3 regions of the Rhodococcus oxybenzonivorans genome follow, and region 2 is predicted to be linked to each of the others. Evidence: riboswitches for the same ligand, from Rfam matches in the RefSeq annotation. Region 2 holds a riboswitch; each other region holds the start of a gene.
The links. Region 2 has a riboswitch for thiamine pyrophosphate ahead of thiC (phosphomethylpyrimidine synthase ThiC). Riboswitches for the same ligand answer to the same signal wherever they lie in the genome.
Positions count from the first base shown of each region.

Region 1: it holds a riboswitch for thiamine pyrophosphate, as region 2 does, so the genes downstream of both, CBI38_RS10220 (TenA family protein) here and thiC (phosphomethylpyrimidine synthase ThiC) in region 2, are expected to answer to the same signal.
Region 3: it holds a riboswitch for thiamine pyrophosphate, as region 2 does, so the genes downstream of both, CBI38_RS06270 (3-oxoacyl-ACP reductase) here and thiC (phosphomethylpyrimidine synthase ThiC) in region 2, are expected to answer to the same signal.

Region 1 is NZ_CP021354.1:2,122,794-2,126,062, reverse strand. It holds gene CBI38_RS10230 (MFS transporter) at 1-80, shown strand, start outside; gene CBI38_RS10225 (carboxylesterase/lipase family protein) at 73-1,626, opposite strand; TPP riboswitch at 1,737-1,832, shown strand; gene CBI38_RS10220 (TenA family protein) at 1,826-2,548, shown strand; gene CBI38_RS10215 (ABC transporter substrate-binding protein) at 2,545-3,269, shown strand, end outside.
Region 2 is NZ_CP021354.1:1,531,742-1,535,010, forward strand. It holds gene thiD (bifunctional hydroxymethylpyrimidine kinase/phosphomethylpyrimidine kinase) at 1-336, opposite strand, end outside; gene thiC (phosphomethylpyrimidine synthase ThiC) at 347-1,993, opposite strand; TPP riboswitch at 1,985-2,092, opposite strand; gene CBI38_RS07305 (GNAT family N-acetyltransferase) at 2,225-2,599, shown strand; gene CBI38_RS07310 (GNAT family N-acetyltransferase) at 2,687-3,064, shown strand; gene CBI38_RS07315 (exodeoxyribonuclease III) at 3,098-3,269, opposite strand, start outside.
Region 3 is NZ_CP021354.1:1,302,441-1,305,709, forward strand. It holds gene CBI38_RS06255 (oxidoreductase) at 1-809, shown strand, start outside; gene CBI38_RS06260 (organic hydroperoxide resistance protein) at 829-1,251, opposite strand; gene CBI38_RS06265 (MarR family winged helix-turn-helix transcriptional regulator) at 1,256-1,714, opposite strand; TPP riboswitch at 1,797-1,900, shown strand; gene CBI38_RS06270 (3-oxoacyl-ACP reductase) at 1,949-2,713, shown strand; gene CBI38_RS06275 (LLM class flavin-dependent oxidoreductase) at 2,713-3,269, shown strand, end outside.

The DNA.
Region 1 (3,269 bases), 590 kb from region 2:
TCCCGGTGCTCGTCCTCGGTATCGCCTGTTGCGCATTTCCGGTCCTGAAGGAACTGGACGCCCCGGCGACCGTCAGCTGAAGCCCATCACCTCGTTGCCCCAGGCCAGGCGCATCTCGCGGTCCGGGTCCTGCACGAGGGTGTCGGAGCTGTCGATCAGCAGCGTTGCGCGAGTGTCCTCGTCGTAGGGAGCCCAGTGTTTCGACCCGTCCAACGCCGCCGGAACGCCATGCCGGACGAACGCGAGCCATCGGCGCTGAACGCGGCCGGACACCTCCAGTGCCGTCTTCCGCCCGCCCAACCAGAACGTGGGATCGACGTTCAGGGTGCCGAAGTTGCCGAACACGTACGGCAGCTCGGTGGCATGCCCCGCCCCGATGCGCGCAGCCTTGAGGATCGGGGTGGCCGCATCGAACCGGTACATCCACGTCGGTGAGTGGCGACTGTGTGCGTCCGCGACCCACAGGGCGGGCATCCGGAACGCGGCATCTCGGGACATCGCCAGCGCACCCCGAGATTTTCCGCGGTCCGGGTAGGCGGCCAGGATGTCGGCGAGCCGGTTGGCGGGGAGGTCGGGATGATCGGTGGCGATGGCCCGGAGCATCTCCTGCACCGAATCGGACGTGACCGGCAGCAACGGCGACTTCATCAGCTTGAAGAGCGAGGACTCGTCCTTGTTGGAACCGATGATGAGCGGGATCCGGTGGGAGTACCCCTTCTGGAACGCCGCCACCGGGTACCGCGGCAGGAAGTCGCGGTCGACGACAGGTGCCATGGCGAGTGTGCCCGGAATCTTGGTGGGCACCTCGTTGACCAGCGTGTCGCTGGCTTCGATGATCTGGTCGTACGGAAGGCGGAGCAGAGTGGCGGACTCCTCCGGCGCCAGCCTGAGGATGTCGAGGAATTGCCGGGCCACCGTGGCGGCGCGCTCGCTCCCGTAGACGGAGGTGGCCGGTGGGCTCTGCGCGATCGCACGGTGGAACAGTCCTTCCGCGCTCGGACAGGTCATCAGTGTGGTGATCGATCCGGCGCCGGACGATTCGCCGAACACGGTCACCTCGTCCGGATCCCCGCCGAAGGCCGAAATGTTCTCGCGCACCCATGCGAGTGCCGCGACCTGATCGCGCAGTCCGATGTTCGTCTCGAACACGTGCTCGGCCGTGGAGAACGACGACAGGTCGAGGAAGCCGAGCGCACCCACCCGGTAGTTGAACGACACCACCACCAGGTCACCGACGGTGGACAGGATGCGCCCGTCGTAGATGCTCTGCGCCGCCGTTCCCAGGCAGTACGCACCCCCGTGGATCCACACCATCACCGGCCGCGGTGTGCCGTCCGGTTCCGGGGCCCACACGTTGATCGAGAGGCAGTCCTCGTCCATCTCGAGTCCCGCGTCTATCGGCACGGCGGTGCCGTTCCCCTGCGGCGCCATGGGCCCGAAGATGGCGCAGTCGCGCACACCGTTCCAGGGGGACGGTGGGGCGGGCGCCCGGAACCGCAGCGCTCCGACGGGGGCTGCCGCGAACGGGATGCCCTTCCATGCGTAGACGTCGCCGTCGGCGTGCCCGCACACCGCTCCGTCGCGGGCGCGGACGACCAGCGTGTCGCCGGACTTCTCGACTTCCACGACTGACACCCCCTCACCGGGAATCTCCGGCCAAGGTACCAACGATGCGCAGAGGTGTCCGAGTGAACGGGGCTTTTCCGCGCTCCCGGCGGGCGGTGCTAGGGTCGGCTTGTTCTGACACGGGGTGCTCCGCACGGGCGGGGCTGAGATCACACCCGGGAACCTGCTCAGGTAATGCTGACGAAGGGATGTCATTGTAGTGAACAGCTCTGTCCATGATGCCGTCGTCGTGGGCCGGCACACCAGATTCACGGACCTCTTGTGGGACCGGACCACGGTGTTGCGGGACGCGATCGACGAGCTCGAATTTCTCCGCCGACTCGGTGACGGCACGCTTCCGCTGGACGTGTTCCGCACGTACATCGAACAGGACTTTCTGTACCTCACCGGGTACGCGAAAGCGCTGTCGCTGGTGGCCGCGCACGCTCCGGACCCCGTCGCCGCCGGCTTCTGGGCCAACTCCGCCGCCACCGCCGCCACCGTCGAGGCCAGCTTGCACCAGAATCTGCTGAGCGGCGGAAAGTTGCCCGCGTCGGACGCTCAGCCGCAGCATTCGCAGGCCTGTCTCGGGTACGTCTCCTATCTGACGGCCGTCGCCGCCACCGAGCCGTATCCGGTTGCCGCGGCTGCGGTACTGCCCTGCTTCTGGATCTACGCCGACGTGGGACGACGACTCGCCGCCAGCGCCCGCGAGGTGCTCTCCGCGGACCCATCGCATCCGTACGCGCAGTGGGTGACCACCTACGATGCCGAGGAATTCCACGCTGCCGTGGCCACCGCCCGCGAACTGGTGGACGCTGCCGCCGACGCCGCCACCGAAGCGCAGCGTGAGGCCATGATCGAGGCGTTCGTCGTCGCCAGCCGGTACGAACTCCTGTTCTGGGATACCGCCCTGAACGAGCAGAAGTGGCCGAAGTCGTGACGTTCTTCGCGCGCACGAAGCGCGCCGCCGCTGCAGCCGTCGTCCTCGTGTCCGCACTCTCCGTACTGGCCGGGTGCGCCGACAACGGGTCGTCGGGCGACACCATCAGATTCGCCCTCGACTGGACGCCGAACACCAATCACACCGGTTTGTTCGTCGCCCTCGAACAGGGCTATTTCGCCGACGCCGGACTCGACGTGGAGGTTCTGCCGTACAACGACACGTCCCCTGACACGCTCGTCGACGCCGGCAATGCCGAGTTCGGCGTGAGTTTCCAGAGTTCGGCGACCTTCTCCAAGGCTGCGGGTGCCCAGACGAAGTCCGTGCTCGCACCTCTGCAGCACTGGGCCACGGGCATCGCGGTCAGGGCGGACCGCCCCGACATCACCCGCCCTCGGGACTTGGACGGCAAGATCTACGCGGGCTTCGCCGACCCCGACGGCGAAGCGACGCTGAAACAGATCATCCGGAACGACGGCGGCAAGGGTGAATTCACCACCGTCACCCTCGGCACGTCCGCGTACGAGGCGGTCTACTCCGGCACCGCCGACTTCACCGTGTCATTCTTCGCGTGGGAAGGCATCGAGGCCGAGCACCAGGGAACGCCGATGCGGTACTTCCACTACACGGACTTCGGATTTCCCGACGCGTATGCACTCGTGATCGAGGGCAACGAGGGATGGATGGCCGAGCACCCCGAGGAGGCACGGAAGTTCGTCCA
Region 2 (3,269 bases):
CTCGCGCCCGATCCCCACTTCTGTGCAGACACCCGCGACCGCCTCGATGATGGCGGTGGACGCCAGCATGCCCGTTTTCGCCGCTCCCACGCCGATGTCGCCGACGACGGAGCGCACCTGCGCCGCCACCGTCTCGGGTGGAATTTCGTGGAACCCGCTCACACCGACGGAGTTCTGCACGGTCACGGCGGCCACCGCGACGCATGCGTGGACACCGCACAGAGCCATCGTCCGTGAGTCGGCCTGAATTCCGGCGCCACCGCCGGAATCGGTGCCGGCGATGGTGAGGACTCGGACGGGGGTCTGGCCGTCGGGGGCCAGGGGCAGCAGCTTCACGGAGGGGACCTTACCGATTCTCTGAGGTGACGGATTCGACGGGCAGATATACGCGGCCACCTGCGCCGACGAACTCGTCCGACTTCTCGGCCATGCCCGCCTCGATGGCCTCCACCGAATCGAGGCCGTTCTTCTCGGCGTACTCCCGGACATCGGCGGAGATCCGCATCGAGCAGAACTTCGGGCCACACATCGAGCAGAAGTGGGCCGTCTTCGCGGGCTCCGCAGGCAGGGTCTCGTCGTGGAACTCACGGGCGGTGTCCGGGTCGAGGGACAACGCGAACTGGTCGTGCCAGCGGAATTCGAAGCGCGCCTTGGACAAGGCATCGTCTCGTTCCTGCGCCCGAGGGTGCTGCTTGGCGAGGTCGGCGGCGTGCGCGGCGATCTTGTACGTGATCACGCCGGTTTTGACGTCGTCGCGGTTCGGCAGCCCGAGGTGCTCCTTGGGCGTCACGTAGCAGAGCATGGCGGTGCCCGCCTGCGCGATCATCGCCGCACCGATGGCAGACGTGATGTGGTCGTAGGCTGGGGCGATATCGGTGGCCAATGGGCCCAGGGTATAGAACGGCGCCTCTTCGCACAGTTCCTCCTCCAGGCGTACGTTCTCGACGATCTTGTGCATCGGCACGTGTCCGGGGCCTTCGATCATCACCTGCACGCCATGGGATTTCGCGATCTTCGTGAGCTCACCCAGGGTGCGAAGCTCCGCGAACTGCGCCTCGTCGTTGGCATCCGCGATCGACCCCGGCCGGAGCCCGTCGCCGAGCGAAAACGTGACGTCGTAGCGGTGCAGGATCTCGCACAACTCCTCGAAGTGCGTGTACAGGAACGACTCCCGGTGATGTGCCAGGCACCAGGCCGCCATGATGGAGCCGCCGCGCGAGACGATGCCGGTGACGCGACGCGCGGTCAGCGGAATGTATCGGAGCAGCACTCCGGCATGGACCGTCATGTAGTCGACGCCCTGCTCGCATTGTTCGAGCACGGTGTCCCGGTAGATCTCCCAGGTGAGGGCGGTCGGATCGCCGTTCACCTTCTCGAGTGCCTGATAGATCGGCACGGTACCCACCGGGACCGGTGAGTTACGCAGGATCCACTCGCGTGTCTCGTGAATGTTCTTGCCGGTCGAGAGGTCCATGATGGTGTCGGCGCCCCAACGGGTGGCCCACACCATCTTCTCCACTTCTTCGGCGATCGAGGACGTGACCGCGCTGTTGCCGATGTTCGCATTGATCTTCACCGCAAACGCCTTGCCGATGATCATCGGCTCGAGTTCTGCATGCTTGCGGTTGGCCGGGATCACGGCCCGTCCCGCAGCGACCTCGGCGAGCACGGTGTCCGGTGAGACACCCTCGCGCGCAGCGCAGTAACGCATTTCCGGGGTGAGGACGCCCGCCCGGGCGGCGTCCAGTTGGGTCTGCCCGCGATCCCCGGACCACTGCTCGCGGATGCGGGGCAGCCCGGCGGAAACGTCGATCTGGGCGTTGGAATCGGTGTACGGGCCGGACGTGTCGTACAGGTCGAGATGCTCACCGTTGGTCAGGTGGACGCGCCGGACCGGTACGCGAATGTCGTCGCTCCACTGCACGTATTCCTTGGTGCTGCCCGCGATAGGCCCCGTCGTGACGGACGTGGCCGTAGATACAGTTCTGCTCATCGAGATGCTCCCTACGCCGGCATTACCCGGACAGGTTCGACGGTCGACGGCCCTAGCCGTCCTCTCAGCCCGCTGGTGCGAGCCCCCGTGGATGTGTAGTTGTCGCACAGACTGTAACCGACATGTCTGTGAGAAATCATTCCGGGGAACCTTGGACAGCGGCCCGGAGAGTCGGTATAAATGGTGACGTACATCACGTTTTGATCACGGAGCAAACACCAGGAGGTCGCAATGCTGACGGACTCGCAGGTTGTGGACGTGATCGACAATGCCGGTCAGAACCGCTTCGAGCTGCGACTGAGTGGGGACCTGGTCGGAATCCTCGGATACTACGACCTCTCGGGGCCGCCGACCGGCGCCGGCGCCGGGGTCGGGGTGACGGCCGGTCGGCGCCCGCCCGGCGTCCCGGCTCCGATCGTCTCGTTCATGCACACGGTGATCGTCGAGGACTTCGGGCATCGCGGACTCGCGTCGATGATGGTGGGGCGCTCCCTCGACCTGGCCAGGGAATACGGCTGGAAGGTGCGACCGGTGTGTACCTACGTCCAGCGCTTCCTGTCGGCCCATCCGGAGTACCGCGATCTTGTGGTACCGATCGAACGCTGACCGCTGCGCGAAAAACCCGGCAACGAATCGATCCCGGTTACGGCGTTTGTGCTCCCCCCGTCTGCGACTTACTGGTTCCATGGTGGCATGGATCACATTTCGAAGTCTTCCCCGGCGGGCAGTGCCTCGGCGTCGGGCAATGTCTCGGCCGCCGATGTTCGCGTACTCGACGATCCGGCTCACGAACGCTTCGACTTGTGGCTCGGTGACGAACTCGTCGGGATTCTCGGCTATCGCGACGAGGACGACATTCCCGGCTTCACGGCGAAACCGGGTGAGGTGGTGGCGTTCATGCACACGGTGGTGAAAGAGGAATTCGGCGGACGAGGATTGGCCGAAACACTAGTCCGCGCAGCCTTCGACGAGGCACGCGCTCGCGGGTGGAAAGTACGCCCGATCTGCACCTACGTCCAGCGCTATCTCTCGCGGCACCCGGAGTCCCTCGACATCCTCGTCGAGGACTGAATGTCTCTACGCCTCCGCGTTCGTGCAGTTGCGTCAGTCTCCGAGGTCGACGATGACCGGCGCGTGATCGCTCGCGCCCTTTCCCTTACGTTCGTTGCGGTCGATCTCCGCCTTGTCGACCCGGCCGGCGAAAGCGGGCGAGCCGAGGATGAAGTCGATCCGCATTCCCTGTTTCTTCGGGAATCGCAGCTGCGTGTAGTCCCAG
Region 3 (3,269 bases), 230 kb from region 2:
GTGGATTGGGGGAGGTGGCTGCGCGCGCACTCGCCAAGGCGGGCGCCCACGTCGTCCTCGCCTGCCGCGACACCACGAAAGGCGACGCGGTCGCGCGCACCATCGGTGACAACGCCGAGGTCCGCCGACTCGACCTCGCCGATCTGGCTTCGGTGCGGGACTTCGCCGCGGGCATCGGTTCGGTCGACGTGCTGGTGAACAACGCCGGAGTGATGGCGGTTCCCCGGCGTAAGACTGTCGACGGCTTCGAAATGCAGATCGGCACAAACCATCTAGGCCATTTCGCGCTCACCGGACTGCTACTCGCCAAGATCACCGACCGAATTGTCACGATGTCGAGCACCGCACACAAGATGGGATCCATCGACCTCGACGATCTCAACTGGGAAAACCGCAAGTACAACCGGTGGAGCGCGTACGGACAGTCGAAACTCGCGAATCTTCTGTTCACCTACGAGCTACAGCGCAGACTCGCCGCGGCGGGGTCATCGGTCAAGGCTGTGGCCGCGCATCCCGGTTACGCATCGACCAATCTGCAGGCCCACACCGAGTCGGTACAGGACAAGCTGATGGCCGTCGGTAACCGAATCTTCGCGCAGTCAGCGGAGATGGGTGCTCTGCCCATGCTGTACGCGGCCGCCGTTCCCGATGTGGCGGGCGGTAGTTATCTCGGGCCGGACGGGCTGTTCGAGCAGCGTGGCCACCCGAAGGTGGTCGGTTCCAATGAGAAGTCGCGGGACGAGAAGACCGCGGGTGCCTTGTGGTCGCTGTCCGAGAACCTGACGGGCGTCGAATACACCTTCGCGTGACCGACGCCCGCCGGTAGGTTCAGTCCTCGGTGACGTCGAGGGTGACCTCGACATTTCCCCGAGTTGCGTTGGAATACGGGCAGACCTGGTGCGCCTTCTCGGTCAATTCGAGAGCCTCGTCCCGCGAGAGGTGGGGCAGGGACACTTCGAGGGTCACGGCGAGACCGAAACCGCCGCCATTCGCCGAGCCGATTCCGACGCGCGCACCGACCGCCGAGTCGGTGACATCTGCCTTGGCCTGGCGGGCCACCATCTGCAGTGCCGAGTGGAAGCACGCGGCGTAGCCGGCGGCGAACAACTGCTCCGGGTTGGTGCCGTTGCCCGAACCGCCCATCTCGACGGGGATGGCAAGGTCGAGATCGAGTCGGCCGTCCGAGGTGCGGGCGCGGCCGTTGCGGCCCTCTCCGGTGGCGAGGGCTTCGGCGGTGTAGAGAATCTGCACGGGATTACTTCCTTTTCAGGGGATCGGTTGCGGTGTACTGGTGTAGCGATTCGGTGAGACGACTCAAGGTGTCGCGGAGGGCGACGAGCTCGTCGACGTCCATACCCGTCGAGCCGGCCAGTGCGGCCGGAATGCCCACGGCGGAATGCCGCAGCTGGTTCCCGGCCTCGGTGAGGTGGATACCGACCCGCCGCTCGTCGGCCGAGTCGCGACGACGCTCGACCAACCCGAGAGATTCGAGTCTCTTGAGTAGCGGCGAGAGGGTGCCGGTATCGAGATTCAGGGCGTCGCAGATGTCGCGCACGCCGCGGCCGTCCCGTTCCCACAGCACCAGCAGAACCAGGTACTGCGGGTACGTCACGCCCAACTTCTCGAGCAGCGACCGGTAGGTGGCCGTCATGGCCCGCGATGCCGAGTAAAGGGCAAAGCACAACTGGCGGTCGAGGGTGAGAGGGTCGGTCACCCCAGAATGATTGCACACAACTTAATTGTGCGCAACAAAGATGGGTGCGGCTTTTTCTCTTGGCGACTGCGCTTAGACTGTCGCCAGTGACACGGGGTGCTGCCCGGCGAAAGCTGGGCGGCTGAGAACACACCCGTCGAACCTGAACTAGGTAGTGCTAGCGAAGGGATGTCGCGCCGACCGCTGATGCGTGCGGTCGTCCGGCGTTCCTCGCGGCCGGACGAAAGGTGCGCAATGCAGATCGACAAGCAGATCGTTCTCGTGACCGGGGGTGGACGCGGCCTCGGTTCCGCCATCGTGCGCTCGTTCGCCGAGCAGGGCGCACGGGTGGTGGTGAACTACCGTCGTAGCCGAGACGCGGCCGAGGAGCTCGCAGCGGAGGTGGGCGACGGGCAGGCCATCGCGCTACAGGCCGATGTCACGAACCGCGAACAAGTGGACGCCCTGTTCGGCGCGGCGGCAGACCACTTCGGCTCACCGATCACCACCGTGATCAACAACGCGCTCGCCGATTTCTCCTTCAACGGCGACGCCCGCGACAAGGCCGACACCATCTCGTGGGACGCCTTCGACGCGCAGCTGCAAGGAAGTGTCAAGGCGACTCTGAACACTACGCAAGCCGCGCTACCGGGCATGCGCTCCATCGGCTTCGGTCGCATCGTCACCATCGGAACCAACTTGTTCCAGAACCCCGTGGTTCCCTACCACGATTACACGGCGGCCAAGGCTGCAGCACTGTCACTGACCCGCACGCTCGCCGCCGATCTCGGTCCCGACGGCATCACGGTGAACATGGTGTCGGGCGGGCTGCTGCGCACCACGGACGCCAGCGCCGCCACTCCGGACGAGGTGTTCGACCTCATTGCGGCGAGTACGCCCCTGCAACGCGTCACCACTCCGGAAGAATTCGCCGACGCGGTGCTGTTCTTCGCCTCTCCGTGGTCGCGTTCGGTGACCGGCCAGAATCTCGTCGTCGACGGGGGATTGGTCAAAGACTGATGGCAGCACGTAAACAACTGCACCTCAACGCATTTCTTTTCGCCTGCGGACACCACGGCGCCGCCTGGCGGCACCCGGCGTCGCAGGTGGAACGGCTCACCGACATCGCCTACTACGAAGAGTTGGCGCAGACCGCAGAACGTGGCTGCTTCGACGCCGTCTTCTTCGCCGACGGACACTCGGTGCGAGACCCCGCCGCCGGCGGACTGTGGTTTCTCGAACCGCTGACGGCGTTGTCGGCGATGGCCCGGGCGACGGAGCGAATCGGGCTGGTCACCACCGTGTCCAGCACCTTCTACACGCCCTTCCACGCCGCCCGGATGCTTGCGTCGCTCGACCACATCAGTGGTGGCCGGGCCGGGTGGAACGTCGTGACCTCCATGTTCGACGCGGAGGCCCGTAACCACGGACTCGAGGAAATGCCGCCGCACGACGAGCGGTACTCGCGCGCCGCCGAGTTCGTCGACGTGGCACTCGCGCTCTGGGATTCATGGGACGCGGACGCGTTGGAACTCGACCGGGGCGGGGTGTTCGCCGACCCGGCGAAGGTCGCCCC